2 regions of the Rathayibacter caricis DSM 15933 genome follow, and region 1 is predicted to be linked to the other one. Evidence: predicted binding sites of a transcription regulator. Region 1 holds the regulator's gene; the other holds the start of a gene.

Region 1 (15,100 bases):
TCGTTGTCCGCGGCGACCAGCAGCTGCTGGCCGGTCTCGAAGTAGGGTCCGGCGAAGCCGACCTGCTCCTTGCGCTTGTCGGTGATCGAGTAGGTGCCGACGTAGTAGTCGATGTCGCCGTTCACGATCGACGCCTCGCGGTTGGCCGACGGGATCGCCGTGTACTCGATCTGGTCCTCGGAGAAGCCGAGCGAGGCCGCGATCCACTTCGCGATCTCGATGTCGAAGCCCGAGCGCTCACCGGTCGCGGCGTCGAGGTAGCCCAGTCCGGGCTGGTCCTCCTTGACTCCGATGGTGACCTGGTCGGCCGAGGTCATCGCGTCGAAGGTGGGGCTGCCCTCGAGGGTCACGTCGGTGGCGACCTCGTAGGCCGCTCCGCTCTCCTCGGATCCGGCGCCGGCGTCGCCGGTACCGGAGTCGCCGCCGGCGCAGCCGGCGAGGGCGAGGGTCGCTGCTGCGATCCCGGCGGTCATGAACATGAGCTTGGTGCGCATGGTCGTCCTTCCTGGGTGTGGCCCGTCTGAGCGGGCGGTGTCCGATCGCTCCCCGGGATGGTGGGGGTCGATCCGTCGGATGGATGCTGTGCGGGGCCCCGCGTCCTGCGTGCTGTGCGGACGCGGGCCCTCGCACCTCCTGGTGCGGGAGGAGTCAGTGGGTGATGAGCTTCGAGAGGAAGTCCTTGGCGCGGTCGGTGCGCGGCGCGGTGAAGAACGACTCGGGGTCGGTGTCCTCGAGGATCTCGCCCTCGGCCATGAAGACGACGCGGTCGGCGGCCTTGCGCGCGAAGCCCATCTCGTGGGTGACGACGATCATGGTCATGCCGTCCTTGGCGAGGCCGACCATCACGTCGAGCACCTCGTTGATCATCTCGGGGTCGAGGGCCGAGGTGGGCTCGTCGAAGAGCATCACCTTGGGCTTCATCGCGAGTGCGCGGGCGATGGCCACGCGCTGCTGCTGGCCGCCCGAGAGCTGGGCCGGGGTCTTGCCCGCCTGGTGACCGACGCCGACCCGGTCGAGCAGCGCCTGCGCCTCGGCCTCGGCGGCCTTCCGGGCGAGCTTGCGGACCTTGATCGGCCCGAGCGTCACGTTCTCGAGGATCGTCTTGTGCGCGAAGAGGTTGAAGGACTGGAACACCATCCCCACGTCCGCACGCAGCGCGGCGAGGCCCTTGCCCTCCTCCGGCAGCTTCTGCCCGTCGATCGAGATCGTGCCGCCCGAGATGGTCTCGAGGCGGTTGATCGTGCGGCAGAGCGTCGACTTGCCGGAGCCGGAGGGACCGAGGACGACGACGACCTCACCGCGGTTGATGGTGAGGTCGATGTCCTTCAGAGCCTGGAACTCCCCGTAGTGCTTCTGCACGCCGTCGAGGACGACGAGGGGTTCTCCGACGGGAGCGGACGAGCGATCGTCCTGCACAGGTGCTTCCATTCGGCCAGAGAATCACACGCGAATGGGTGGGTCAAATCATGAGTGTTTTCTTAATCAGAGGTTAATAACCGCGCCGGACGCCCGGCTCGCACCCAGGAGTGCGCTCCTGGTGCTCAGGATCGCAGGGCGAAGGCGCTCTCGTAGAGGCAGACGGAGGCGGCGGTCGCCAGGTTGAGCGACTCGGCCGCTCCGTAGATCGGCACCGCGACGACGCTGTCGACGAGCTCGAGCGACTCGTCCTCCAGCCCACGGGCCTCGTTGCCGAACACCCACACGGTCGGCTGGGCGAGATCGCCGCGGGCACGGACGTCCAGCAGGTCCTCGCCCTTCACGTCCGCGGCCACCGAGCGCAGGCCGATCGAGCGGAGCCGCTGCAGCACGTCGGCGAGCTGGGCGTCGACCGCGACGGGGAGGTGGAACAGGGAGCCGGTGGTCGAGCGCACGACCTTCGGGTTGTAGAGGTCGACCGAGCGCCCCGTGAGGATCACGGCGTCGGCGCCGGCCGCATCGGCGGCGCGGACGATCGTGCCGAGGTTGCCCGGGTCGCGCACCTCCTCGAGCACGGCGACCAGGCGCGGCTCCGAGGCGACGATGTCCTTGAGCGAGGTCGGGAACTGCCGGCAGACCGAGACGAAGCCCTGCGGCGTGACGGTGTCGGCCATCGCATCGAGGACGTCCTCGGTCACGTACTCGATCTCGACGTCGGCCTCCTCGGCGGCGGCGACGATCTCGGGGTGGCGCTCCAGCGCGGTCGGAGTCGCGAACGACTCGACGAGCAGCTCCGGACGGTAGCGCAGCGCCTCCGAGACGGCCTGCGGCCCCTCGAGGAGGAAGAGCCCCGTCTCCTGCCTGGCCGGGCGCCGGGTGAGCTTGGCCACGGAGCGGACACGGGGGGAACGGGGGTTGTCGAGCATGCGGCGAGCCTATCGGCGGCGCGGACGGGGGCCCCGGCGACACGTCGCCCGCGGTCGAGCCTCCCCGGGAACGACGGAGGGGGCCACGACCAGTGGTCGTGACCCCCTCCGGGAGCAGCGAGGACTACGCGGCGGCCTTGGGCGCCGAGGTGTCGGCAGGCAGCGCGTTCTTCGCGGTGGCCACGAGGGCGGCGAAGGTCGCGGGCTCGGTGATCGCGAGGTCCGCGAGGATGCGGCGGTCGACCTGGACGCCGGCCAGGGCGAGGCCCTGGATGAAGCGGTTGTAGGTCAGGCCGTTCGCGCGGGACGCGGCGTTGATGCGCTGGATCCAGAGGCGGCGGAACTCGCCCTTCTTCGCACGACGGTCGCGGTACGAGTAGACGAGGGAGTGGGTGACCTGCTCCTTCGCCTTGCGGTACAGGCGCGAGCGCTGGCCGCGGTAGCCCGACGCGCGCTCGAGGATGACGCGACGCTTCTTGTGGGCGTTGACCGCCCTCTTGACTCTTGCCATTTCTTTTTCTTCCTATCGATCCGGGTCGGTGGAGTAGCCACGCGGCGCAGCGGACTGCGCCGGCTGCGGGCTACAGACCGAGAAGCTTCTTGGCGACCTTGGCGTCCTGCGGGGCGAGGACCTGGTCCTGGTTCAGGCGGCGGGTGCGGACGCTGGACTTGGACTCCAGGTTGTGACGCATACCGGCCTGCTGCTTCATGACCTTGCCGGAGCCGGTCACCTTGAAGCGCTTCTTGGCACCCGAGTGGGTCTTCATCTTGGGCATGTTCTCTCCTTGTCACGTCGCACCCGCGTCAGCGGGGCGAAACCGGTGCCCCGCGAGCAGGGCGTCCGCCGGCCCCGAGGCCGGGGCGGCGAAGTATCAGACGGATTCGGCCTCGGCCGATTCCTCAGGGGTGTTGGCCTCGCGGCGAGCCGCGCGGACCGCGTTCGCCTCGGCCTTCGCCTCGGACTTGTTCTTCAGCGGGCCGATGACCATCACCATGTTGCGACCGTCGATGGTCGGGGTGGACTCGACCTGACCGAATTCGGACACGTCCTCCGCGAAGCGCTGCAGGAGTCGGACGCCCATCTCGGGGCGGGACTGCTCGCGACCGCGGAACAGGATCATGGCCTTGACCTTGTCGCCGGCCTTCAGGAAGCCCTCGGCGCGCTTGCGCTTGGTCTCGTAGTCGTGCTTGTCGATCTTCAGGCGGAAACGGACCTCCTTGAGGATCGTGTTCGCCTGGTTGCGACGGGCTTCCTTGAGCTTCTGGGCCTGCTCGTACTTGAACTTCCCGTAGTCCATGATCTTGGCGACGGGAGGCTTGGAGTTGGGAGCAACCTCGACCAGATCCAGGTCTGCGTCCTGCGCGAGTCGCAGGGCGACCTCGATTTTCACGACGCCGACCTGTTCTCCGGCGGGACCCACGAGGCGGACCTCGGGGACGCGGATTCGGTCGTTGGTACGGGGATCGCTGATTGCGTTTCTCCTCTGATCTCGGTGAGTAGCTGCTCTGCTGCCGGATTCTGATCCGGCGCATCCCGAGAGAGGAGATTCCTGACGTGCTCGTGCACGTGCTCGCACCCTGCGACCCGGCCTCCGAGGTTTCGCTCGGGTGCCGCAGCCCTGCCCTCGTCACCGAGGGCGGAGTGCTTCAGACCCGGTAACCTAATGAAGCGGTCAAGCGCGGGTGGGAGAATCTCCACTTTCGAACCGAGGACATGCCTCGGAGCCCGCATCACCTTAGCAGAATCCCGGCCCGAGCGACAGAGCGGATGCGGTCGCCTCTCGCCGCCGCAGCGCGAGGCCCCTCCGCGGGCCCGATCCACCGAACGAAGGACCCATGGCCCAGTACGACGACGACTACGTGCGGCGCTTCGGCGACGCCGACGCCTCCTCCGACGTGGAGGCCGCCCGCGACATCGCGGAGGTGCCCGCCGTGGAGATCATCACGACGGCGGCGGTCCACCTCATGAGCGCCGCCGCGGTGAAGTGCGGCCTCGCCGACGAGCCGGGCGCCCAGGTCGACCTCGACGAGGCGCGGAAGCTCATCAACGCGCTCGCCGGCCTCGTGACCGCCGGCGCTCCGGACATCAGCGACATGCACGCACGCAGCCTGCGCGACGGACTGCGCACCCTCCAGCTCGCGTTCCGCGAGGCCTCGCCGATCGCCGACCCCATCGGCAAGGGCCCGGGCGAGAAGTGGACGGGCCCGGTCACCTGAGTCAGCGGGCGGGAGCCAGCTGGACCGAGAGCGAGTCGACCCGCGAGGCGACGATCTCGTCGGCGGCCCACCGCTCCCCCAGGCGGGAGACGAGCGCGCCGAGCGCCTCGCGGTCGAGTCCGGGAGCGAGTGCCAGCACCACGACGACCTCGGGACCGTGCAGCCGCTGACGCGGATCTCCGGCTCGGACGTCGACCGAGACGACCACCGGCTCCTGCTCCGCGGACGCCCGCAGCGCCCTGAGCACCTCGGAGTCCTCCGCGGCACTGCGCCACGGCGTGCCCTCGGCGATCGCCCACAGCGCGGGCCGGCGCACCGCGAACTCGTGCTCGGACGCCGGGTCGAGCACCATCAGCTCGGTCGACTCGGCGACGGCGGCGAGCGCGGCACGGCGCCCGTCGACGGGCACGGGGCGCGCCGCCGGATCCCAGCGCCGCATCGTGTCGACGCTGCTGAACACCGGCAGGACGTCGCGCCCGTCCGGGCCGGCCACCGTGACGATCGACAGCTCCTGCGTCTTGTCGGTCCGGAGCCCGGCGACCTCGTCACCCTCCTCGCCGAGGTGCGCCACGAGCGGGATCAGCAGGCGGGATCCACGCAGCGCGTCGACGACGGCGTCCGGGCCGCGCGATCCGTCCGCGAAGGCGGCGAGAGCGCGCACGAGCGGCTCCGGCGCGCGGCCGTCGTCCTCGCTCCCCGCGCCCGCCTCGAAACGGCGGCCCGCCCAGGGGGTGCCGGCGGAGTCGGTCAGATGCGAGGGGAGAGCGCGTCCGTCACTCGGACGCGACATCCAGCGCCTCCGCGAGCGTGAAGGCGCCGGCGTAGAGCGCCTTCCCCACGATCGCGCCCTCGAGGCCCTGCGGGACGAGGTCGCGCAGTGCGGCGATGTCGTCGAGGTTCGAGATCCCGCCGGAGGCGATCACCGGGCGGCGGGTGCGGGCCATGACCTGCTCGAGCAGCTCGAGGTTCGGTCCCTTGAGGGTGCCGTCCTTGGTCACGTCGGTGACGACGTAGCGGGTGCAGCCTGCCTCCTCGAGGCGGTCGAGGACCTGCCAGAGGTCGCCGCCCTCCTTGGTCCAGCCGCGGGCCGCGAGGGTGGTGCCGCGCACATCGAGACCGACGGCGATCTGGTCGCCGTACTGAGCGATCACGCTCGCGGCCCACTCGGGGTTCTCGAGGGCGGCGGTGCCGAGGTTGATGCGCTTCGCACCGGCGCTGAGCGCGGACTCGAGGCTGCGGTCGTCGCGGATCCCGCCGGAGAGCTCGACGTTGACGCCCTTGACCTGCCGGATCACCTTCTTCATGATGCCGTGGTTGTCGCCCCGGCCGAAGGCGGCGTCGAGGTCGACGAGGTGGATCCACTCCGCGCCCTGATCGGCCCAGTCGCCTGCGGCGTCGATGGGGTCCCCGTAGTTGGTCTCGGTGCCCGCCTCGCCCTGCGTCAGTCGGACGGCCTTGCCGCCCGCCACATCGATCGCGGGGAGAAGGACAAGGCCCGGGGCCTTGGTGAACTCGCTCATCGTCATCCTCAGTCTCGGGAGCCCTGGTGCGGAGGCGGCGCTCACGGGGAGCGGCGCCGACCACCGGCCGATCCTAGTTCGTGCGGAGCCCGCCCAGCCAATTCGAGAGCAGGCGCAGGCCCGCCGCGCCGGACTTCTCGGGGTGGAACTGGGTGGCCGAGAGCGGCCCGTTCTCGACCGCGGCGATGAAGGAGCCGCCGTGGTCGGCCCAGGTGACCGCGGGAGCGGGGAAGGGCGGCATGACGTCGAGCGACCACTCCCGAGCGCCGTAGGAGTGGACGAAGTAGAAGCGCTCGTCGGCGATGCCGTCGAAGAGCACCGAGCCCTCGGGAGCACTGACGGTGTTCCAGCCCATGTGCGGAACGACCTCGGCGGGCAGGAGGTCGACAGTGCCGGGCCACTCGCCCAGGCCCTCGCTCTCGACGCCGCGCTCGACGCCGCGCTCGAACAGCACCTGCATCCCGACGCAGATGCCGAGCACCGGGCGCCCGCCGGACAGTCGCTTGTCGATGATCTCGCCACCGCGCGCCGTCGTCAGGGCGTCCATGACCGCACTGAACGCCCCGACGCCGGGGACGAGCAGTCCGTCGGCCTCGAGCGCCTTCGTGCGGTCCGACGTCAGCTCGACGTCGGCGCCGGCGAGCTCGAGCGCCTTGACGGCGGAGTGGACGTTGCCGGATCCGTAGTCGTAGACGACGACCGAGGGACGGGCGCTCACAGGGCGCCCTTGGTCGAGGGCACGCCGACGACGAGCGGGTCGAGCGCCTTGGCCTGACGGAACGCGCGGGCGAACGCCTTGAACTCGGCTTCCGCGATGTGGTGGGGATCGCGTCCGCCGAGCACGGTGACGTGCACGGTGAGACCCGCGTTGAAGGCGATCGCCTCGAAGACGTGGCGCACCATCGAGCCGGTGAAGTGCCCGCCGATCAGGTGCAGGGCGAAGCCCTCCGGCTCACCGCTGTGCACCAGGTAGGGGCGTCCGGAGATGTCGACGACGGCCTGCACGAGGGCCTCGTCGAGCGGCACCAGCGCGTCGCCGAAGCGGGAGATGCCCGACTTGTCGCCGAGGGCCTGCCGGATGGCGGTGCCGAGCGCGATGCCGATGTCCTCGGCCGTGTGGTGGATGTCGATCTCGATGTCGCCCGTCGCCCGGACACGGAGGTCGGTGAGCGAGTGCTTGGCGAAGGCGGTGAGCAGGTGGTCGAAGAACGGCACGCCGGTCTCGAGGTCCGCGGTGCCGGTGCCGTCGAGGTCGATCGAGAGCTCGATGCTCGACTCGCTGGTGGCACGGCTGAGGGAGGCGGTGCGCCCGGATGCGGCGCTCGGAGAGGTCATGCGACCAGTCTATTCGCCGCTCCGCGGCCGCCCTCGGGCCGGGCGCTACTCGTGCGCGAGCGCTGCGGCGGGGTCGGCGTCGAGGGAGGGCAGGGACGCGAGGGCGTCGAGGAACGCCGTCGTCTCCTCCGCGGTGCCAGCGCTCACGCGCAGGTGGTTCGGGATGCCGACGTCGCGGATCAGCACACCCCGGGCGAGGAGCGCCTCGAAGGTCGCGCCCGGATCGGAGACTCCCCCGAAAAGCACGAAGTTGCTGCCGCTCGCGTGCGGGGTGTACCCGAGCTCGCGGAGGCCGACGACCATGCGGTCGCGCTGCTCGATGATGTCGCCGACCATCGCCAGCATCTCGTCGGAGTGCGCCAGAGCGGCGGTCGCGGCCGCCTGGGTGAGCGCGGAGAGGTGGTAGGGCAGGCGGACGAGGCGCAGCGCGTCGACGACGGCGGGGTCGGCGGCGAGGTACCCCAGACGCACGCCCGCGAAGGCGAACGCCTTGCTCATCGTGCGGGAGACGAGCAGCCGGGGGCGTCCTGCGAGCAGGCTCAGCGCGGTGGACGCGCCGGGGCCCCCGAATTCGGCGTACGCCTCGTCGACCACGACGATGCCGTCCGTGGCGTCGTAGACCGCCTCGACCGTCTCGAGGGAGAGGGGCGTGCCGGTGGGATTGTTGGGTGCGCAGAGGAAGACCAGGTCGGGCTGCGCACGCCGGACCTGCTCGGCCGCGTACTCGGCGCCGACCTCGAAGTCGTCCTGTCGCGGAGCGCCGATCCACTCGGTGCCGCTGCCGGAGGCGAGGATCGAGTACATCGAGTAGGTGGGCGCGAATCCGAGCACGGATCGCCCCGGGCCGCCGAAGGCCTGGAGGATGTGCTGCAGGACCTCGTTGGAGCCGTTCGCCGCCCAAACGCCGTCCGCGGTGAGACCGTGTCCGAGGTAGGCGGCCAGCGAGTCGCGCAGCTCCCGGAACTCGCGATCGGGGTAGCGGTTGACCGTCCGCAGGGCGATGGACACCCGCTCGACGATGTCGGCGATGACCCCGTCGGGGACCGGGTGGGTGTTCTCGTTTACGTTGAGTGCCACGGGGACGATCTTCTGCGGAGCGCCGTACGGCAGCTTCCCGCGGAGGTCGTCGCGGAGGGGGAGGTCGTCGAGAGTCGTCACCAGGGAATGGTAGCGGCGACAGGGGAACCGATCCGGATACTGCGCGCCCGCTCCCGCCGAGGCGGCAGCCGCCGGATCAGCGGGCCAGCTCGTACCCGGACGGAACGGCGAGCCGCTGCCCGGGCTCGAGGCCGGCGCTCGCCAGCTGGTTGAGCGAGAGGAGGTCCGAGACGACGTCGCGGGGGTCGTAGCCGGGAGCGATGTCCTCGGCGAGCGACCAGAGAGATTCCCCCGCACGCACCGTCACGTACTGGAACTGCACGTCGGACGACTCGCCGGAGGCGACCGCACCCCCGCCGTTGATGCCGAACACGAACGCTCCCGCGACGATCGGGAGAGCGCCGAGCACCGCCAGGACGCCGCGACCGCGGCGGGTGATCCGCAGGCGCACACGAGCGACGGCAGGCGACGCGACGGCAGGAGCCGCGATGACGGAGACCTGCGCCTCCGGGCCGGAGGTGACGCGGTGCTGGTCGATGTGCTGGTCGATCATGGGGATCGCTCCTTTCAGCAGGGACTCGGGGCGGACCTCGGCCGGGAGGCCGCCCCGAATCTCTGTTCCGAATATATCTTCGAATAAAACGAGAGGCAAGAGCCTGCCGCGTCGTATCCGTCGACGGATCGTACGACACACTCGAACGAATGTTCCGAACGGGAACCCTCGGCGGATACAGTTTCGAGAGCCCGCTGGTAGTACAGCAGCGACCACCGACATCGGTGATCGACGAGGAGCCGGGCGGGCGCGCACGCGGGGTGCGCGCCGAGAGAGGACGACGTGAGCGACGCGCAGACCGCCAAGGCGAAGCAGGGCACCGGACGGCGCCGGAAGAACCTGAGCGCGAAGCAGCTCGCGATCCTCGACGTGATCCAGCGCTCCGTCTCGAGCCGGGGCTACCCGCCGAGCATGCGCGAGATCGGCGACGCCGTCGGACTCGCCTCGCTCTCGAGCGTCACGCACCAGCTCAACCAGCTCGAGCTCAGCGGCTACCTCCGGCGCGACCCGAACCGCCCCCGCGCGCTCGAGATCCTCATCGACGTCCCGAGCTCCACCGAGGACGACGGGTCGTTCGAGTCGAGCGTCACGGTCGGGGACGCCGCCATGGTGCCGCTCGTCGGCCGCATCGCGGCCGGCGTCCCCATCACCGCCGACCAGCAGATCGACGAGGTGTTCCCCCTCCCCCGCCAGCTCGTCGGCAAGGGCGAGCTCTTCATGCTCAAGGTCGTCGGCGAGTCGATGATCGACGCGGCGATCTGCGACGGGGACTGGGTCGTCGTCCGCTCGCAGCGCACCGCCGAGAACGGCGAGATCGTCGCGGCCATGCTCGACGGGGAGGCCACGGTGAAGGTCCTCCGGCAGCGCGACGGCCACACCTGGCTGCTCCCCCGCAACTCCAACTTCGAGCCCATCCTGGGCGACGAGGCCGAGGTCCTCGGCAAGATCGTGGCCGTGCTCCGCTCGGTCTGAGCCGCTGCGGCCGTGCTCCGCTCGGTCTGAGCCGCTGCGGCCGTGCTCCGCTCGGTCCGAGCCACTGCGGCCGTGCTGCGCTCGGTCCGAGCCGCCGTGACCGTGCTCGCGCAGGCCGGTCAGGACATACGGAAGGGGCGGACGGCCGAGTGCCGTCCGCCCCTTCCGAGTTCCACTTCTCGACCACAGCCTCCACGGGGTCTCACCACGCCTCGACGGCCGCGTCGACCCTGTGCGCAGCAACGCCGCGGTCTCGTCGTAGCCGTGGGTGGTCAGGCCGCAGCCCGGGTCGATCCGGAGCTGGCGCCGGAACGGACGCGTGGACCCTCGGCCCTCCGGGGGCCACCGGAGGAAGGGCGGTGCCACGCCGTCGAGGAGCGGGACGAGCGTGAGGGAGTACGACGTCGGAGGAGGCGCTCGGCGCTCCGGAGACGACGGAGCGCCCACCTCCCCCCAGCGGGGGAAGCGGGCGCTCGCGTCGTGCGGTCAGGCCTCGACGGCCGCCGCGGGGGCGGCGAACTCGGCGAGCGAGCCCGCCAGGTCCTGGTGGACGAGCGCCTGGACGCGCGTCCCTCCGTCGACGTACTCGGTCGCCAGGATGCGGCCGCTGCGGTGCAGGTGCGACACCACGTCGCCGCGGTCGTAGGGGACGAGCAGGTCGATCTCGACGTCGGGCTCGGGCAGGATCTCGGCGATCCTGGCCTGCAGCTCGTCGATGCCCTCGCCGGTCCGCGCGGAGACGAAGACGGCACCCGGAGCGAGCCCGCGGAGGACGAGGCGCGTGCCCTCGTCGACCAGGTCGGACTTGTTGAAGGCGATGATCTCGGGGATCCCGCGCGCTCCGACCTCGCCGATCACGTCGCGCACGGTCGCGATCTGCCCGGCGGGATCGGGGTGCGAGCCGTCGACGACGTGGACGATGATGTCCGAGTCGGCGACCTCCTCCAGCGTCGAGCGGAACGCCTCGACCAGCTGGTGCGGCAGTGCGCGCACGAAGCCGACCGTGTCGGCGAACGTGTACAGCCGGCCGTCCGCCGTCTGGGCCTTGCGGACGGTCGCGTCCAGCGTCGCGAACAACGAGTTCTCGACGAGGACCCCGGCGTGCGTCATGCGGTTCAGGAGGCTCGACTTGCCCGCGTTGGTGTAGCCGGCGATGGCGACGGAGGGCACGGCGTTCCGCTTGCGGTTCGCGCGCTTCGCCTCGCGGGCGGGCTTCATCGCGGTGATCTGCTTGCGCAGTCGCGCCATGCGCGTGTGGATGCGGCGACGGTCGAGCTCGATCTTCGTCTCACCCGGTCCACGCGAGCCCATACCGGCTCCCGCGCCCACCTGGCCACCGGCCTGGCGCGACATCGACTCACCCCATCCGCGCAGTCGCGGGAGGAGGTACTCGAGCTGAGCGAGCTCGACCTGCGCCTTGCCCTCGCGGCTCTTGGCGTGCTGGCTGAAGATGTCGAGGATCACCGCGGTGCGGTCGATCACCTTCACCTTCACGACGTCCTCGAGTGCGCGACGCTGGCTCGGTGCGAGCTCGGTGTCGGCGACGACCGTGTCGGCTCCGAGGGCTGCGACGACTCCCGCGAGCTCCTGGGCCTTGCCCTTGCCGAGGTAGGTGCTCGGGTCGGGGTGCGGACGCCTCTGCAGCAGCCCGTCGAGGACGGTCGCGCCCGCGGTCTCGGCGAGGGCGGCGAGCTCGTGCAGCGAGTTCTCCGCGTCCTCGAGCGAGCCCTGCGAGTACACGCCGATCAGCACGACGTTCTCGAGGCGGAGCTGCCGGTACTCGACCTCCGTGACGTCCTCGAGCTCGGTGGACAGACCGGCGACGCGTCGCAGGGCCTGGCGGTCGGCACGGTCGAACTGCTCGCCGTCCGAGTCCTCGCCCTCGTGGCCCGAGGTCTGCAGCGCCTGTGCGCCGCCCGCGACGAAGCGCGAGTATCCCGCCGACCGCGACTGCGCGTTCGCCAGGACCCTCGAGACGACGTCCACGGCCTCGGTCGTGTCGGTCTCGTTCAGGTCTTCCGTCATCCGGATAACACTAACTCCTCAGCTGTTGATAAGTTCACTTCCCATGGCCGCCGAGCACTACTTCACGAACACTCCCGACGGCGACATCCGGCCCCGCAGGATCACGGCCCGTCTCGCGGGCCGCGACCTCGAGCTCACCACCGCCGGAGGCGTGTTCAGCCCCGGCCACGTGGATCTGGGAACGCGCGTCCTGCTGGACACCGTCCCCGAGCCTCCCGCCGGCGGGGACCTGCTGGACCTCGGCTGCGGCTGGGGCCCGATCGCCCTCGCGCTCGCCCTCGACGCACCGGACGCCCGGGTGTGGGCGGTCGACGTCAACCAGCGGGCGCTCGAGCTGGTCCGTCGCAACTGCGAGGAACTCGGCGTCACCAATGTCAACGCCGTGCTGCCCGAGGATGTTCCCGACGACGTGCGATTCAGCACGGTCTGGTCCAACCCGCCGATCCGGATCGGCAAGGTCGAGCTCCACGCTCTGCTCGAGCGCTGGCTCCCCCGCCTCGAGACCGGAGCGGACGCCTGGCTCGTCGTGCAGCGCAACCTCGGCTCCGACTCGCTCCAGACCTGGCTGACCGAGACGTTCGCCGATCGCCTGGAGGTGGAGCGCGCCGCCGTCTCCAAGGGCTTCCGCGTGCTGCGGACGACGCGGATCTGACGAGGCCGGCTCAGTCGATCCGGATCGTGCCGGTGTAGACGAGATCGGCCGGCCCCGAGAGACCCACGTGCTCACCCTCCTCCGTGGCGAACATCGACACCCCGAGGGTGCCGCCGGGCACATCGACGCGCCAGGACTGGGGAGCGCGCTCCCCCGCCCAGTAGCGGACCGCCAGGGCCGCTGCAGCGGCACCGGTGCCGCAGCTCAGGGTCTCGCCGCTGCCGCGCTCGTGCACGCGCATCCGGATGCGGCCGATGCCGTCGTGGATGAGCGGCTCCCCCGGCACGACGAACTCGACGTTCGCCCCGTCGACGGGCTCGGGATCGAGCTGCGGGATGTAGGTCAGGTCGGCGGAGTCGAGCTCCTCGTCGTTGCTGAGCGCGACGACGACGTGCGGGTTGCCGAGATCGATGCCGATGCCCGGACGCGCGACCTTGAGCTCCTTCGCGCGGACGAGGGGCTCGCCGCCCGCCAGTCGCCAGCGCCCGAGGTCCACCTGGAACCCCGCTCCGCTGCGGGTGACGTCGCGCACGCCGGCGCGGGTGCCGATCGGCAGCGTGTCACCGGGCTCGAGCCCGGCCAGGCCGCCGGCGAGGAGGAACGCGGCGTAGACCCGGATGCCGTTGCCGCACATCTCGGCGATCGAGCCATCGGCGTTGCGGTAGTCCATGAACCACTCGGCCTCCGGCTCCTCGGACAGCGAGGCGGCCCCCTCGGCGATCGCCTTCGAGCGCACGGCACGGATGAGGCCGTCGGCTCCGACTCCGAAGTGCCGGTCGCAGATCATCGCGATCTGCGCGGGAGTGAGCTCCACCTCGCCGTCCGGGTCGCTGAAGAGCACGAAGTCGTTGCCTGTGCCCTGGCCCTTGGTGAAGTGCAGCTCGATGGTCATGGCGGACAGCCTAGCGAGGGGACCGGCCGCCGAGCTGGGCGGCGTGGATCGCGCGCCCGAGCAGGTCCGGGGCTCCTGACGGGAGCCGATGGGCGTCGCGGTAGCGGCGGAACCAGCTGTTCTGCCGCCGCGCGTACCTCCGCGTCAGCGCCTGCGTGGAGGCGATCGCCTCCTCCTGCGTGGCCTCGCCCGCCCGCTGCGCGAGCGCCTGCGCGTAGCCGATGGCGCGGCTCGCGGTGACGCCGCGCTCGATACCCAGCGGGATCAGCGCGTCGATCTCGTCGAGCATCCCGTCGGCCCACATCCGCTCGACGCGGGCGTCGAGCCGAGGCACGAGCACCTCGCGGGGCGCCTCGAGGAACAGGAGCGCGGCTGGTCGCCACGACTGCGGTTCGTCCGACATCAGCGCGCTGTGCGGCGAGCCGGTCAGCTCGGCGATCTCGAGTGCACGGACGATCCGGCGCAGGTTGTGCGGGCCGATCCGATTGGCCACGTCCGCGTCGATCGCGCGCAACCGCGCGAAGAGCACGGCCGGGCCTTCGCGCTCCGCCGTCTCCTCGAGAGCGCGGCGGACGTCCGGATCGGTGCCGGCGAAGGAGAACTCGAACACGACACTGGACACGTAGAGTCCGGAGCCGCCGACCAGGATCGGCAGGGCTCCGCGCGACAGCACGTCGTCGATGACATGACGCGCCTCGGCCTGATAGCGGGCGACCGACGCCTCCTCCGTCACCTCGAGCACATCGAGCAGGTGGTGCGGGACGCCCCGGCGCTCCTCGGGCGCGAGCTTCGCCGTCCCGATGTCCATGCCGCGGTAGAGCTGCATGGCGTCGGCGTTCACGATCTCGGCCGCGCGGCCGGAGCCGAGCACCCATTCGGCGAGATCGAGGGCGAGCTCGGACTTGCCCGTGCCGGTCGCTCCGACGACGGCGATCACCTCCGGCTCGGGCGGCTCAGCGCTCGCCATCGAGGGCGTCGTAGATCGGAGTCGTGAGCGCCGCGGGGCGCACGCGGAGCGACGGCAGGCCGAGGGACACCCGCGGCGCGGCCCCCGCGGACGTCGGGGGCACTCCGCAGGACTCGGTCTGCGAGCGGTCCCACGCGTCGCCCGCCCGCGTGCGGCGGATGCGCAGCGGCGCTCCGTCCGCGGAGTCCGCCAGGAGGTAGAAGGGTGCCGCACGGGTGATCCGCACCGTGACGACGTCGCCCGGACGCGGCTGCTCCGACCCCGCGGGCACGTCGAAGTGCACCAGGCGGCTGTCTTCCGCGCGGCCGCTGAGCCGGTGGGTCTCGGCGTCGCGACGTCCCTCCCCCGTGGCGACGAGCACGTGCACCTCGCGCCCGACGACAGCGCCGTTCTCCTGCTCGCTGATCGCATCCTGGAGAGCCACCAGTCGCTCGTAGCGCTCCTGGACGACCTCCTTCGGCAACTGGTCGGGCATCGTCGCGGCCGGTGTGCCGGGGCGGATCGAGTACTGGAAGGTGAAGGCGGAC
Region 2 (15,100 bases), 280 kb from region 1:
TCGAGCAGGCCCGCGAGACCGGTTACACCGAGACGATCTTCGGCCGGCGCCGTCCCTTCCCGGATCTGCAGAGCGCCAACCGGGTGCTGCGCGACAACGCCGAGCGCGCGGCGCTGAACTCGCCGATCCAGGGCTCCGCCGCCGACATCATGAAGATCGCGATGATCGGCGTGCAGTCCGACATCGACGAGCAGGGCCTGGGCTCGCGCATGCTCCTCCAGGTGCACGACGAGCTGATCTTCGACGTCGCCCCCGGCGAGGAGGAGGCGCTCGAGAGCGTCGTGCGGGCGCGGATGGCGCACGCCGTCGACCTCTCGGTGCCGCTCGAGGTCCAGGTCGGTCACGGAGCGAACTGGGACGCGGCCGCGCACTGACCCGTCCCGTCGGTCGCGCCGTGGTCGTGGCTAGGCTCGCAGCATGACCGTCACCCCCCGCGAGCCCACGTCCGTCGACCAGGTCGCCGAGCGCTGGGTCGACACCCTCGTCGAGCTCGATCCCACCGTCGGGACCTGGCTCGGCCGGTCCGGCGGCGGGCTCGCCGATCTGTCCCCGGTCGGTCTCGAGCGTGCGCGCAGCGCGACCGCTGCGGCGCTGGCCGATCTCGATGCCGCGGAGCCGGTGGACGACGTCGACCGCGTCACGGTCGCCGATCTCGGCGCCGAGCTCCGCCTGACCCTCGACGCGCACGAGGCCGGCCTCCCGTTCCGCGATCTGAACGTCATCGCGTCGCCCGCGCAGGAGTTGCGCGACGTCTTCGACCTGATGCCGACCGCCGCGGTCGGCGACTGGGAGGACGTCGCCGAGCGGCTCCACGCACTGCCGGCTGCGCTCACCGGGTACGCCGAGACCCTCCGCGAGGGCATCCGCAGGGGAGTGGTCCCCGCGCGACGCCAGGTCGGCCTCGTCGCGGAGCAGGCCGCGAAGATCGCGGCACCCCGCGGCTTCTTCGCCGAGCTCGCCGCTGACGCGGCGCCGGCAGAGGGTTCCCTGCCCGCCTCGCTCGCCGGTCGGCTCGAGGACGGTGCGAGGCGCGCCGCCGCCGCCTACGGCGAGCTCGAGCGCTTCCTCCGCAGCGAGCTCGCACCCGCCGCGACCGAGCAGGACGCCGTCGGTCGCGAGCACTACGCGCTGCAGTCGCGCCGCTTCCTCGGCGCGGCGGTCGACCTGGACGAGACCTACGAGTGGGGGATCGAGGAGCTCGCCCGGATGACGGCGGAGCAGGAGGCCGTCGCCCGCGAGATCCTCCCCGGCGCCTCGGTCGCCGAGGCGATCGCGCACCTCGAGGCCGATCCCTCCCGCACGCTGCACGGTGTCGAGGCTCTGCAGCGCTGGATGCAGGAGACCAGCGATCGCGCCGTCCGCGAGCTGGCCGGCACGGCGTTCGACATCCCGGACGAGCTCCTCGCGCTCGAGTGCCTGATCGCGCCCACCCACGAGGGCGGGATCTACTACACCGGCCCCAGCGACGACTTCGCGCGCCCCGGACGCATGTGGTGGTCCGTCCCCGACGGCGTGACCGAGTTCGCGACCTGGCGCGAGCTGACCACCGTCTACCACGAGGGCGTCCCCGGACACCACCTGCAGGTGGGCCAGGCCGTGTACAACCGGGCAAGCCTGAACACCTGGCGTCGCCAGCTGGCCGGGAGCTCGGGCCACGCCGAGGGCTGGGCCCTCTACGCCGAGCGGCTGATGGAGGGCTTCGGCTACCTCGACGACCCGGCCGACCGTCTCGGCATGCTCGACGGCCAGCGGATGCGCGCCGCGCGCGTCGTGCTCGACATCGGCGTGCACCTGGGCAAGCGGATGCCGGGGACGGACGAGATCTGGTCCGCGGACTCCGCCCTCGCCTTCATGAGACGGAACGTGAACATGGACGACGCCTTCATCCGCTTCGAGGTCAACCGCTACCTCGGCTGGCCGGGGCAGGCGCCGTCCTACAAGGTCGGCCAGCGGATCTGGGAGCAGCTGCGCGACGACGCGGCGGCCCGCGAGGGGGCCTCCTTCTCGCTCGCGGCGTTCCACCGTCGGGCCCTCGACCTCGGGGGAGTGGGCCTCGACACGCTCCGCGCGAGTCTCGCCTCCTGACGCGGCACCGCTCCGTCTCCCGGATCGCTCCGAGCGGAACCGCGGACGATTGCCACTGCGCTCCCGGGTTCGATAGTCTTGACCGTCACGTTTGTGGCGCCGCCGTGCCACGGCGAGCGAAGAGGCCCCGGGTCACGGCCCGGTGGCGTTCGGAGCCGCCTCCGGCCGACGGCACATCCCCTCACACACCGCGGTGGTCACCACTCGGTCGCGTCGCCAGTCGCGCCGGTGCCCGCCGCCCGATACCCATCCATCCTGGAGCATCCCTTAATGACAACCGCAACGACCGAAAAGGCAGCCAAGCAGGTCGCGATCAACGACATCGGGTCTGCTGAAGACTTTCTTGCCGCGGTCGAAAAGACTCTGAAGTTCTTCAACGACGGAGACCTCATCGAAGGCACCGTCGTGAAGATCGACCGCGACGAGGTCCTCCTCGACGTCGGCTACAAGACCGAGGGCGTCATCCCCTCGCGCGAACTCTCCATCAAGCACGACGTCGACCCCTCCGAGGTCGTCAATGTGGGCGACAGCGTCGAAGCCCTCGTCCTGCAGAAGGAGGACAAGGAGGGTCGCCTGATCCTCTCGAAGAAGCGTGCGCAGTACGAGCGCGCGTGGGGCGACGTCGAGAAGATCAAGGAGTCCGACGGTGTCGTCACCGGTTCGGTCATCGAGGTCGTCAAGGGCGGGCTCATCGTCGACATCGGCCTCCGCGGCTTCCTCCCGGCCTCGCTCATCGAGCTGCGCCGCGTCCGCGACCTCACCCCGTACCTCGGCCAGGAGATCGAGGCGAAGATCCTCGAGCTCGACAAGAACCGCAACAACGTGGTCCTGTCGCGCCGTGCGCTCCTCGAGCAGACCCAGTCCGAGAGCCGCACCACGTTCCTGAACAACCTGCACAAGGGTCAGGTCCGCAAGGGCGTCGTGTCCTCGATCGTCAACTTCGGTGCGTTCGTCGACCTCGGCGGAGTCGACGGTCTCGTCCACGTCTCCGAGCTCTCCTGGAAGCACATCGAGCACGCCTCCGAGGTCGTCGAGGTGGGCCAGGAGGTCACCGTCGAGATCCTCGAGGTCGACCTCGACCGCGAGCGCGTGTCGCTCTCGCTCAAGGCGACCCAGGAGGACCCGTGGCAGGTCTTCGCCCGCACCCACGCGATCGGTCAGGTCGCCCCGGGCAAGGTCACGAAGCTGGTGCCGTTCGGTGCCTTCGTCCGCGTCGCGGACGGCATCGAGGGCCTCGTCCACATCTCCGAGCTGTCGGGCAAGCACGTCGAGCTCGCGGAGCAGGTCGTGTCCGTCGGTGAAGAGGTGTTCGTCAAGGTCATCGACATCGACCTCGACCGTCGTCGCATCTCGCTCTCGCTCAAGCAGGCGAACGAGAACGTCGACCCCGAGGGCACCGAGTTCGACCCGGCCCTCTACGGCATGGCCACCGAGTACGACGACCAGGGGAACTACAAGTACCCCGAGGGCTTCGACCCGGAGACCAACGAGTGGCGCGAGGGCTTCGAGTCCCAGCGCGAGGCCTGGGAGCAGGAGTACGCCGCTGCTCAGGCTCGCTGGGAGGCCCACAAGGCCCAGGTCGCCAAGTCGCAGGAGGAGGCGGCCACCGTCTCCGAGGGCGTCTCGGTCGGCGGCGGCTTCACCAACGAGTCGACCACCGGCGGCACCCTCGCCGACGACGAGTCGCTCGCCGCACTGCGCGAGAAGCTGTCCTCGAACAACTGATCGAGTGCACACCACGAACGGCCGGTCCCCTCGGGGGCCGGCCGTTCGGCGTTCCCGGGGGCGCTGGGTAGGGTGGCGGCGTGCATCTCGTAGCCCTGACCGGAGGCATCGCCTCGGGGAAGTCGACCGTCGCCCGCCGTCTCGCCGAGCACGGGGCGGTCGTCGTCGACGCGGACCGCCTCGCCCGCGAGGTCGTCGAGCCGGGCGAGCCCGCCCTCGGCGCGATCGCCGAGCGCTTCGGCGCCTCGATGCTCCGGAAGGACGGCACCCTCGACCGCGCCGCGCTCGGAGCACTGATCTTCTCGGACGCTCAGGCGCGCGCGGACCTCAATGCGATCACGCATCCCGCGGTCACGACCCGGTCGCAGCGGCTCTTCGCCGCGGCCGCCGAAGCCGACCCGCACGCGGTCGTCGTGTACGACGTGCCGCTGCTCGCCGAGGGGCGCGGCGTCGGCGAGTTCGACGAGGTCGTGGTCGTGCACGCCCCGCAGGACGTCCGCATCGAGAGGCTCGTCACCCTCAGGGGCCTCAGCGAGACGGAGGCGCGCGCCCGCGTCACCTCCCAGGCGAGCGACGAGGAGCGGCTGGCTCTGGCCGACCGCGTCCTGGACTCGAGCGGAACGCTCGAGCAGACGCTGGCCCGGGCGGACGCGCTGTGGGCGGAGCTGAGCCGGGGACGCTGACGGTCGCTGGCAAGGGCTGAAGCGGGACCGTTCGCCGCCAGCGCACGCCGCCTCCGGTGTCGGTGGTCGCGGCTACGCTTCGAGTCATGGAGCCCACCCGTGCCGTGCATCCGTTCGAGGTCGTCAGCGAATACAAGCCGAGCGGCGATCAGCCCCGCGCCATCGCCGATCTGAGCGCCCGCATCACCGCCGGTGAGACCGACGTGGTCCTCCTCGGCGCGACCGGCACCGGCAAGTCCGCGACGACCGCCTGGCTGGTGGAGGCCGTGCAGCGGCCCACTCTCGTGCTGGCGCACAACAAGACCCTGGCCGCGCAGCTCGCGAACGAGTTCCGCGAGCTGTTCCCGAACAACGCCGTCGAGTACTTCGTCTCGTACTACGACTACTACCAGCCCGAGGCCTACGTCCCGCAGACCGACACCTTCATCGAGAAGGACAGCTCGGTCAACGCCGAGGTCGAGCGCCTGCGGCACTCCACCACCAACTCGCTGCTCAGCCGGCGCGACGTCATCGTGGTGTCGACGGTCTCGTGCATCTACGGTCTGGGCCAGCCCGAGCAGTACCTCGAGGCGATGGTCGCCCTGCAGGTGGGGCAGCGCGTGGACCGCGACCGGTTGATCCGCAAGTTCGTGTCGATGCAGTACGCGCGCAACGACGTCGACTTCGCCCGCGGGACCTTCCGCGTCCGCGGCGACACGATCGAGATCATCCCGATGTACGAGGAGCTCGCGATCCGCATCGAGATGTTCGGCGACGAGATCGAGGCGCTGTACACGCTGCACCCGCTCACCGGCGACATCGTCCGCAAGCTCGACTCCGTCTCGGTGTTCCCCGGCTCGCACTACGTCGCCAGCCAGGACGTCATGCACCGGGCGATCGACACGATCCAGCAGGAGCTCGAGGTGCGCCTCTCCGACCTCGAGAAGCAGAACAAGCTGCTCGAGGCGCAGCGCCTGCGGATGCGCACCACCTTCGACCTGGAGATGATGCAGCAGATCGGCTTCTGCTCCGGCATCGAGAACTACTCGCGCCACATCGACGGTCGCGAGTCCGGCGAGGCTCCGCACTGCCTGCTCGACTACTTCCCGGACGACTTCCTCGTGGTCATCGACGAGTCGCACGTCACCGTGCCGCAGATCGGCGCGATGTACGAGGGCGACGCCTCGCGCAAGCGCACCCTCGTCGAGCACGGCTTCCGCCTCCCGTCCGCGATGGACAACCGCCCGCTGAAGTGGGAGGAGTTCAAGGAGCGCGTGGGCCAGACGGTCTACCTGTCGGCGACCCCGGGCCGCTACGAGATGGGCATCGCCGACGGCATCGTCGAGCAGATCATCCGCCCCACCGGACTCATCGATCCCGAGATCGTCGTCAAGCCGACCAAGGGCCAGATCGACGACCTTCTCGAGGAGATCAAGCGCCGCACCGAGCGCGACGAGCGGATCCTGGTCACGACCCTGACCAAGAGGATGGCCGAGGAGCTCACCGACTTCCTCACCGAGGCGGGCGTCCGGGTGCGCTACCTGCACTCCGACGTCGACACCCTCCGCCGGGTGGAGCTGCTGTCCGAGCTCCGCGCCGGCGTCTACGACGTCCTCGTCGGCATCAACCTGCTCCGCGAGGGCCTCGACCTCCCCGAGGTCTCGCTGGTCGCGATCCTCGACGCCGACAAGGAGGGATTCCTCCGCTCGTCCACCTCGCTCATCCAGACCATCGGCCGCGCGGCCCGCAACGTGTCCGGCGAGGTGCACATGTACGCCGACAAGGTGACGGACTCGATGCGGCTCGCGATCGACGAGACCGATCGCCGCCGCGAGAAGCAGGTGGCCTACAACCTCGAGCACGGCATCGATCCGACCCCGCTGCGGAAGAAGATCGCCGACATCACCGAGGTCCTCGCCCGTGAGGGTGCGGACACGGCGAAGCTGCTCGCCGGCCGGGACGCCAAGAAGAAGAGCCCCACGCCCAACCTGCGACGCCAGGGTCTCGCCGCGAACGGCGGCAACGATCTCGAGGCGATCATCGGCGACCTCAACGGGCAGATGCTGCAGGCGGCGGGCGAGCTCAAGTTCGAGCTCGCAGCGCGCCTGCGCGACGAGGTGTCGGAGCTCAAGCGCGAGCTCCGGCAGATGGAGAAGGCCGGTCACCTGACCTGATCCGCAAGCTCGGAGGGGCCGGATCAGCGCCCAGCGAACGCCCGCCGGCGATGTCGGTGGCTCCGCATACACTTTCGAGGTGTCGATCTCGAACGCTGTCAAAGACCCTGCTCCCGCTCCCTCCGAGCACTCCCACCACCCCCACCGGTTCGTCTCCCAGCTCGACGACTCCGTCTCGAAGCTGGTGGTGAGCGGCGCCCGGGTGCACAACCTGCAGGACGTCGATCTCGAGATCCCGCGCGACTCCATGGTCGTGTTCACGGGCCTGTCCGGGTCGGGCAAGTCCTCGCTCGCGTTCGACACGATCTTCGCGGAGGGGCAGCGCCGCTACGTCGAGTCGCTCTCGGCCTACGCCCGCCAGTTCCTCGGGCAGGTCGACCGACCCGACGTCGACTTCATCGAGGGCCTCAGCCCCGCCGTGTCGATCGACCAGAAGTCGACCAACCGCAACCCGCGGTCGACCGTCGGCACGATCACCGAGATCTTCGACTACATGCGCCTGCTCTGGGCGCGCATCGGAGTCCCGCACTGCCCCGTCTGCGGCGAGAAGATCTCTGCCCAGACCGTCCAGCAGATCGCCGATCAGCTGATGGAGCTCGACGCCGGCACGCGCTACCAGATCCTCAGCCCCGTCGTGTCCCAGAAGAAGGGCGAGTTCGTCGACCTCTTCAAGGAGCTGACCGCGGGCGGCTACTCCCGTGCCATGGTCGACGGCAAGCTGGTCCAGCTGAGCGAGCCGCCGACGCTCAAGAAGCAGTTCAAGCACGACATCTCGGTGGTCGTGGACCGCCTCGTCGCGGGGCCCGACATCCTCGGACGCCTGACCGACTCGCTCGAGACGGCGCTCCGCCTCACCGACGGCATCGTGCAGATCAACTTCGTCGACGGCGAGGGCGACGGCGCCTGGACCACCTACTCCGAGAAGCTGTCCTGCCCCAACAACCACCCGATCTCGCTGACCGAGATCGAGCCGCGCACCTTCTCCTTCAACGCGCCGTTCGGCGCCTGCCCCGAGTGCTCCGGCCTCGGCACGCGCATGTCGGTCGATGACGAGCTCCTGCTCGGCGACCCCGACCTCAGCATCGCCGAGGGCGTCATCATCCCGTGGACCACCCAGGGCAAGGGCCTCTTCCAGTACTACGAGAAGCTCCTGGACGGCCTCTCCCGCGACCTCGGCTTCTCGCTGTCCACCCCGTGGAAGCGCCTCAGCTCCGAGGTGCAGCAGGCCGTGCTCCACGGCGACAACTTCGAGGTCAAGGTCAAGTGGAAGAACCGCTACGGCCGCGAGATGAGCTACACCTCCGGGTTCGAGGGCGTCGTGCCCTACATCGAGCGCCAGTACGTCCAAGCCGAGACCGACGTGCAGCGCTCGCGCTGGGCCGAGTTCCTCCGCGAGGTGGCCTGCCCCGTCTGCAAGGGCTCGCGGCTGAAGCCCGAGGTGCTCGCCGTCCTCGTGCACGGGGCGAGCATCGCCGACGTCGCCGACCTCAGCCTCGGCGACGCGCAGGAGTTCATGGGCAAGCTGGAGCTGACCGATCGCGAGGCGCACATCGCCGCGCAGGTGCTCCGCGAGATCAAGGCCCGCCTCGACTTCCTGATCGAGGTCGGGCTGAACTACCTCAACCTCTCGCGCGCCGCGGGATCACTCTCGGGCGGTGAGGCCCAGCGCATCCGTCTCGCGACGCAGATCGGCTCCGGACTGACCGGCGTGCTCTACGTCCTCGACGAGCCGAGCATCGGCCTGCACCAGCGCGACAACCGCCGCCTCATCGACACCCTGATCAAGCTGCGCGACCTCGGCAACACCCTGATCGTGGTCGAGCACGACGAGGACACCATCCGCACCGCCGACTGGATCGTCGACATCGGCCCCGGCGCGGGCGTGAACGGCGGCAAGGTCGTGCACTCCGGGTCCTACGAGGAGCTGCTCGAGAACACCCACTCGCTCACGGGCGACTACGTCTCGGGGCGCAAGTCGATCGAGGTGCCGAAGAAGCGCCGCAAGATCGACCGCAAGCGCGTCATCAAGGTGGTCGGCGCCTCGGCGAACAATCTGCAGAAGGTCGACGTCGAGTTCCCGCTCGGCGCCTTCGTCGCGGTGACCGGCGTCTCGGGCTCGGGCAAGAGCACGCTGGTGAACGACATCCTCTACCGGGTGCTCGCCAACCAGCTCAACGGCGCCCGCAAGGTGCCGGGCAAGCACACCCGCGTCACCGGGCTCGAGAACCTCGACAAGGTCGTGCACGTCGACCAGAACCCGATCGGCCGCACCCCGCGCTCCAACCCGGCGACCTACACGGGCGTCTTCGACCGCATCCGCAACCTCTTCGCCGAGACGACCGAGGCGAAGGCCCGCGGATACCTGCCGGGCCGGTTCAGCTTCAACGTCAAGGGCGGCCGCTGCGAGGCGTGCTCGGGCGACGGCACGATCAAGATCGAGATGAACTTCCTGCCGGACGTCTACGTCTCCTGCGAGGTGTGCGGGGGAGCGCGGTACAACCGCGACACCCTCACGGTGCACTACAAGGGCAAGAACATCGCCGAGGTCCTCGACATGCCGATCGCCGAGGCGGCCGAGTTCTTCGAGCCGATCACGGCGATCCACCGCTTCCTGAAGACCCTGGTCGACGTCGGTCTCGGCTACGTCCGGCTCGGACAGAGTGCCACCACCCTCTCGGGCGGCGAGGCCCAGCGCGTGAAGCTCGCCACCGAGCTGCAGCGCCGCTCCAACGGGCGGAGCGTCTACGTGCTCGACGAGCCGACCACCGGTCTGCACTTCGAGGACGTCCGCAAGCTCCTCCTCGTGCTGAACGGCCTCGTCGACAAGGGCAACACGGTCATCACGATCGAGCACAACCTGGATGTCATCAAGTCGGCCGACTGGCTGATCGACATGGGACCCGAGGGCGGTGCGGGCGGCGGCCAGGTCGTCGCCATCGGCACTCCCGAGAAGGTCGCGAAGGTATCCGAGAGCCACACCGGCTCGTTCCTCGCCGAGATCCTCGAGTGACCGGGGCGGACGGACAGACCGAGGCATGACGCAGACCGTCGACTACCGGCCCAAGGCCGGCGAGATCCCGACCCTCCCGGGCGTCTACCGCTTCAAGGACGCCCGGGGCCGGGTGCTCTACGTGGGCAAGGCCAAGAACCTCCGCGCCCGGCTGAGCAACTACTTCGCGCCGCTCCCGTCGCTCCACGAGCGCACCCGGCGGATGGTTACCTCGGCGTCCGGCGTCGAGTGGACCGTCGTCGGCACGGACGTCGAGGCGCTGCAGCTCGAGTTCACCTGGATCAACGAGTTCGACCCGCCCTTCAACGTCAAGTTCCGCGACGACAAGTCCTACCCCTACATGGCGGTGACCCTCGGCGACGAGGCGCCCCGGGTGATGGTGACGCGCAACGCCAAGATCCGCGGCGCCCGTTACTTCGGGCCCTACCCCAAGATCTGGGCGATCCACGAGACGATCGACCTGATGATCAAGGCGTTCCCGATCAGGACCTGCAACGACTCGAACTACAAGCGCGCGATGCAGAGCGGCAAGCCCTGCTTCGCCTCGCAGATCGGTCGCTGCGGCGGACCGTGCTCGCACCGGGTCACCTTCGCCGAGCACCGCGCGATGGTCGATCGCTTCGTCGCCTTCATGGGGAGCCACGACCGCCGGATGATCGGCGAGCTCGAGAAGGAGATGCGCGAGGCCGCAGCCGATTTCCAGTACGAGCGCGCGGCGAAGCTGCGCGACCAGGCCGCCGCACTCGACGCCGTGCTCGCCAAGAGCGCCGTCGTGCTGAAGGACAACGTCGACGTCGACCTCTACGCGATCGTCCACGACGAGCTCGCGGCCTCGGTCCAGCAGTTCCGCGTGCGCGGTGGGCGGATCCGCGGCGAGCGCGGCTGGGTGGTCGACAAGGAGCTCGACATGAGCACCGCCGAGCTCGTCGACACCGCGCTCCAGGCCGCGTACGAGACGGGCGACATCCCTCCGCGCGAGGTCGTCGTGCCCGAGCTGCCCGAGGATCACGAGGCGCTCGAGGAGTGGCTGAGCGGCCTGCGCGGCGCGAACGTCAAGCTCCGTGCCGCCCAGCGCGGCGACAAGGCCGCGCTGCTCGAGACGGCGACGCAGAACGCCGGTCACTCGCTCATGCTCTACAAGACCCGGCGCTCCGCCGACTTCACCGCGCGCACCCAGGCGCTGGAGGACATCCGCGACGCCCTCGGCATGGAGGAGGCGCCGCTGCGGATGGAGTGCTACGACGTCTCGCACCTCAGCGGTACGAACATCGTCGCCTCGATGGTCGTGTTCGAGGACGGGCTGGCCCGGAAGGACCAGTACCGCCGCTTCTCCATCGCCGACTCGACGGACGACACGGAGTCGCTGCACCAGGTGCTCACGCGCCGTCTCGCCTACCTGAAGGAGCCGGTCGAGCCGGCCGCCGTCGATCCCGAGACGGGGGAGGCGAAGCGGCGCAAGTTCGCCTACCCGCCGAACCTGCTGATCGTCGACGGCGGTCAGCCGCAGGTCGCCGCCGCCCAGCGGGCGCTCGACGAGTCCGGAGTCACGGGCATCACGCTGTGCGGCATCGCGAAGCGGCTGGAGGAGATCTGGCTCCCCGACTCCGACTTCCCCGTGATCCTCCCGCGCAACAGCGACGCGCTCTTCCTCTTCCAGAGGATCCGCGACGAGGCCCACCGCTTCGCCATCACGCACCAGCGGCAGCGCCGCAAGCGCGACATCTCCTCGCAGCTGAGCGAGGTCCCGGGCCTCGGCGGCACCCGCGTCCGCGACCTGCTGAAGCACTTCGGCTCGGTCGCTCGACTGCGCGACGCGAGCGATGCCGAGATCGCCGAGGTCAAGGGCATCGGCCCCACCCTGGCTGCCGCGATCCACTCCCACCTCCACCCCTGAGGGGCGGCCTCGCAGGGCGCACACCCTAGGCTGGACCTCCGGGCGCCCGTCCACCGGGGCCCGACACTTCACACACGAGCACGGAGACACCATGAGCACGGAGAGCGAGCAGCAGGACGTGCTGATCGTCACGGGGATGTCCGGCGCAGGCCGATCGACGGCCGCGAACGCCCTGGAGGACCTGGGCTGGTACGTCGTCGACAACCTGCCGCCGCAGATGCTCCGGCCGCTCGTCGACCTCGCTCAGCGCGCGGGCGACACCCTGCCCAAGATCGCCGCGGTCGTCGACGTCCGCGGGCGCGACTTCTTCGCCGACCTCGGCGAGATCGTCCGGGAGCTGCGAGCCGGGGTCGATCTGCGGGTCGTGTTCCTCGAGGCGACGGATGCGGCGCTCGTCCGCCGCTTCGAGCAGGTCCGCCGCCCGCACCCGCTGCAGGGCCGCGGCACGCTCCTCGACGGCATCACGGCCGAGCGGACGCGGCTGGCGCAGCTGCGGGAGTCGGCCGACATCGTCATCGACACCTCCGACCTCAACATCCACCAGCTGGCGACCTCGATCACCGAGCGCTTCGCCGAGGCGGGTCGCGCCGGCCTGCAGGTCACGGTGATGAGCTTCGGCTTCAAGTACGGACTGCCCACCGACGCCGACATGGTCGCCGACGCGCGCTTCCTCCCCAACCCCTACTGGATCCCCGAGCTGCGACCGCACACGGGGCTCGACGAAGAGGTGCGAGAATACGTGCTGGCCCAGCAGGGCGCGGAGGAGTTCATCGACTCCTACTCGCGCGCGCTCCGCCCGGTCCTCGACGGCTACCAGCGCGAGAACAAGCGTCACGCGACCATCGCGGTCGGATGCACGGGCGGGAAGCACCGCTCTGTCGCCATCGCCGGCCGCGTCGCGGCCCGGCTGGCCGAGCTCCCCGGAGTCGCCGTCAACGTGGCGCACCGCGACCTCGGCCGAGAATGATCCCCGCGCGCTCCGCCGCGCACCCGACGTAAGGAAGACTCCGTGGCCCTCACCGCAGACGTCAAGGGCGAACTGGTCGCGATCGTCTCGCGCAAGAACACCGTCCGCGCCGCTGAACTGGCGACCGTCCTCCGCTTCTCCGGAGGACTGCACATCATCTCGAACCGGCTCGCGGTGGAGGTGGAGCTCGACTCCGCGCCGCTCGCGACCCGCGTCCGCCGCGACCTCGCCGAGCTCTACGGGGTCCGCAGCGAGGGCAGCATCGTCTCGGCCGGCGGCTCGCGCCGCACGACCAGCTGGCTGGTGCGCGTGGTCGAGGGCGGAGACACCCTCGCCCGCCAGACCGGACTGCTCGACCAGCGCGGGCGTCCCGTGCGCGGGCTGCCCAACCGCCTGACCACCGGATCCCGCGAGGAGCTCGCGGCGGTCTGGCGCGGGGCCTTCCTCGCGCAGGGCACGCTCACCGATCCCGGACGCTCCGCCGCGCTCGAGATCGTCTGCCCCGGGAACGAGGCCGCCATGGCGATCGTCGGAGCGGCCGGCCGCCTCGGCGTGCAGGCGAAGTCGCGCGAGGTCCGCGGCGTGCACCGCGTGGTCGTCCGCGACGGGGAGAGCATCAGCGCGATGCTGACCCTCATGGGAGCGACCGCGACGGTCGCCAGCTGGGAGGAGCTGCGCCAGCGCCGCGAGGTCAGGGCGACGGCGAACCGGCTCGTCAACTTCGACGACGCGAACCTCCGCCGCTCGGCGCAGGCCGCCGTCGCCGCGTGCGCCCGCGTCGAGCGCGCGATGGAGATCCTCGGCGACGACATCCCCGAGCACCTGCGCTACGCGGGACGTCTCCGCCTGTCCCACCGCGACGCGAGCCTGGACGAGCTGGGTCACCACGCCGATCCGCCCATGACCAAGGACGCCGTCGCCGGACGCATCCGGCGCCTCCTGGCGATGGCCGACAAGCGCGCCTCCGAGCTCGACATCCCGGGCACCGACGCGAACCTCCCCCCGGAGCTCCAGGACCTGTGACCGGCTGAGACGGGTGCGCGAACGCTGAGTGTCTCCTGGTTGAACGGCGGAGGGACTCCGAGTGCGAAGGTCCCCCGTCACTAGACTGGGCAGGTCGCTCAGGTCGCCGCCGGCGCCCGTCCTCCTCCCCGTGAGGAGACGGATCGAGGCCGGCCGACCTCTCGAGATCGACGATCACGAACAGGAGATTGCGAATGGCTGACTACACGCTCGCCGAACTGCCCTACGACTACTCGGCCCTCGAGCCGAACATCAGTGGGCGGATCATGGAGCTCCACCACGACAAGCACCACGCCACCTACGTGACGGGCGCCAACACCGCCCTCGCCGCGCTCCAGGACGCTCGCGACAGCGACAACCTCGCGAACGTGAACAAGCTGCAGAAGGACCTCGCGTTCAACCTCGCCGGTCACGTGAACCACACGGTCTTCTGGAACAACCTCTCTCCCGACGGAGGCGACAAGCCCGTCGGAGAGCTCGCCGCGGCGATCGACGACTCCTTCGGGTCCTTCGACAAGTTCCGCGCGCACTTCACCGCCTCGGCCCTCGGCATCCAGGGGTCCGGCTGGTCGATCCTCGCCTGGGACTCGCTGGGCGAGAAGCTCATCATCGAGCAGCTCTACGACCACCAGGGCAACCTCGCCGCCGCCACCGTGCCGGTGCTGCTCCTGGACATGTGGGAGCACGCCTTCTACCTCGACTACGTCAACGTGAAGGCCGATTACGTCAAGGCTTTCTGGAACATCGTGAACTGGGCGGACGTGTCCGCGCGCTTCGAGAAGGCCCGCGAGAAGACTTCCGGCCTGCTGCTACTGTCGTAGCGATGTCGGCGTCCCGGGCCCGGCCCGGGGCGCCTTCTCGCAGCGTTCCAACCCTCCACTGCACCGTCCGGGTGCCCTTCCTCACCAGGAGAAATCTGTGTCCGTAAAGATCGGCATCAACGGCTTCGGCCGTATCGGCCGTAACTTCTTCCGTGCGGCCCTCGCCAAGGGCAGCGACCTCGAGATCGTCGCGGTCAACGACCTCACCGACAACAAGGCGCTCGCGCACCTCCTGAAGTACGACTCCATCACCGGCCGTCTGGACGCCACCGTGGAGCTCGACGGCGACAAGATCGTCGTCAACGGCAAGCCCATCATCGTGCTCGAGGAGCGCGACCCCGCCAACCTCCCGTGGGGCGAGCTGGGAGTCGACGTCGTCATCGAGTCGACCGGTCGCTTCACCAAGTCGGAGGACGCGCGCAAGCACATCACCGCGGGCGCCAAGAAGGTCATCGTCTCGGCTCCCGCCACCGGCAGCGATGTCGCGACCCTGGTCCTCGGCGTCAACGAGGGCACCTACGACCCCGCGACCCACGACATCATCTCCAACGCCTCCTGCACCACGAACTGCCTCGCGCCGCTCGCCAAGGTGCTGCTCGACAACTTCGGCATCGAGCGCGGCCTCATGACCACGGTCCACGCGTACACCGCCGACCAGAACCTGCAGGACGGCCCGCACAGCGACCTCCGCCGCGCCCGCGCCGCCGCCGTCAACATCATCCCGACCTCGACCGGTGCC

The links. The regulator LexA, encoded in region 1, represses DNA repair genes until DNA is damaged. The targets are predictions, from matches to a motif close to TCGAACANNTGTTCGA.
Positions count from the first base shown of each region.
Region 2: uvrA (excinuclease ABC subunit UvrA) is a predicted target of LexA. The motif match lies at 6,709-6,724, and genes of this name have one in related genera.

Region 1 is NZ_PZPL01000001.1:3,417,469-3,432,568, forward strand. Features, by position in the region: gene C1I63_RS15940 (glutamate ABC transporter substrate-binding protein) at 1-494, opposite strand, end outside; gene C1I63_RS15945 (amino acid ABC transporter ATP-binding protein) at 649-1,416, opposite strand; gene C1I63_RS15950 (TrmH family RNA methyltransferase) at 1,542-2,342, opposite strand; gene rplT (50S ribosomal protein L20) at 2,467-2,853, opposite strand; gene rpmI (50S ribosomal protein L35) at 2,924-3,118, opposite strand; gene infC (translation initiation factor IF-3) at 3,215-3,814, opposite strand; gene C1I63_RS15970 (DUF1844 domain-containing protein) at 4,179-4,559, shown strand; gene C1I63_RS15975 (SseB family protein) at 4,561-5,349, opposite strand; gene priA (bifunctional 1-(5-phosphoribosyl)-5-((5-phosphoribosylamino)methylideneamino)imidazole-4-carboxamide isomerase/phosphoribosylanthranilate isomerase PriA) at 5,333-6,079, opposite strand; gene hisH (imidazole glycerol phosphate synthase subunit HisH) at 6,153-6,797, opposite strand; gene hisB (imidazoleglycerol-phosphate dehydratase HisB) at 6,794-7,414, opposite strand; gene C1I63_RS15995 (histidinol-phosphate transaminase) at 7,460-8,572, opposite strand; gene C1I63_RS16000 (LysM peptidoglycan-binding domain-containing protein) at 8,649-9,065, opposite strand; gene lexA (transcriptional repressor LexA) at 9,348-10,037, shown strand; gene hflX (GTPase HflX) at 10,524-12,062, opposite strand; gene C1I63_RS16015 (class I SAM-dependent methyltransferase) at 12,106-12,714, shown strand; gene dapF (diaminopimelate epimerase) at 12,725-13,606, opposite strand; gene miaA (tRNA (adenosine(37)-N6)-dimethylallyltransferase MiaA) at 13,617-14,573, opposite strand; gene miaB (tRNA (N6-isopentenyl adenosine(37)-C2)-methylthiotransferase MiaB) at 14,560-15,100, opposite strand, start outside.
Region 2 is NZ_PZPL01000001.1:3,133,154-3,148,253, reverse strand. Features, by position in the region: gene polA (DNA polymerase I) at 1-374, shown strand, start outside; gene C1I63_RS14640 (DUF885 domain-containing protein) at 418-2,085, shown strand; gene rpsA (30S ribosomal protein S1) at 2,356-3,810, shown strand; gene coaE (dephospho-CoA kinase) at 3,891-4,493, shown strand; gene uvrB (excinuclease ABC subunit UvrB) at 4,580-6,646, shown strand; gene uvrA (excinuclease ABC subunit UvrA) at 6,828-9,656, shown strand; gene uvrC (excinuclease ABC subunit UvrC) at 9,682-11,550, shown strand; gene rapZ (RNase adapter RapZ) at 11,642-12,517, shown strand; gene whiA (DNA-binding protein WhiA) at 12,560-13,540, shown strand; gene C1I63_RS14600 (superoxide dismutase) at 13,735-14,361, shown strand; gene gap (type I glyceraldehyde-3-phosphate dehydrogenase) at 14,459-15,100, shown strand, end outside.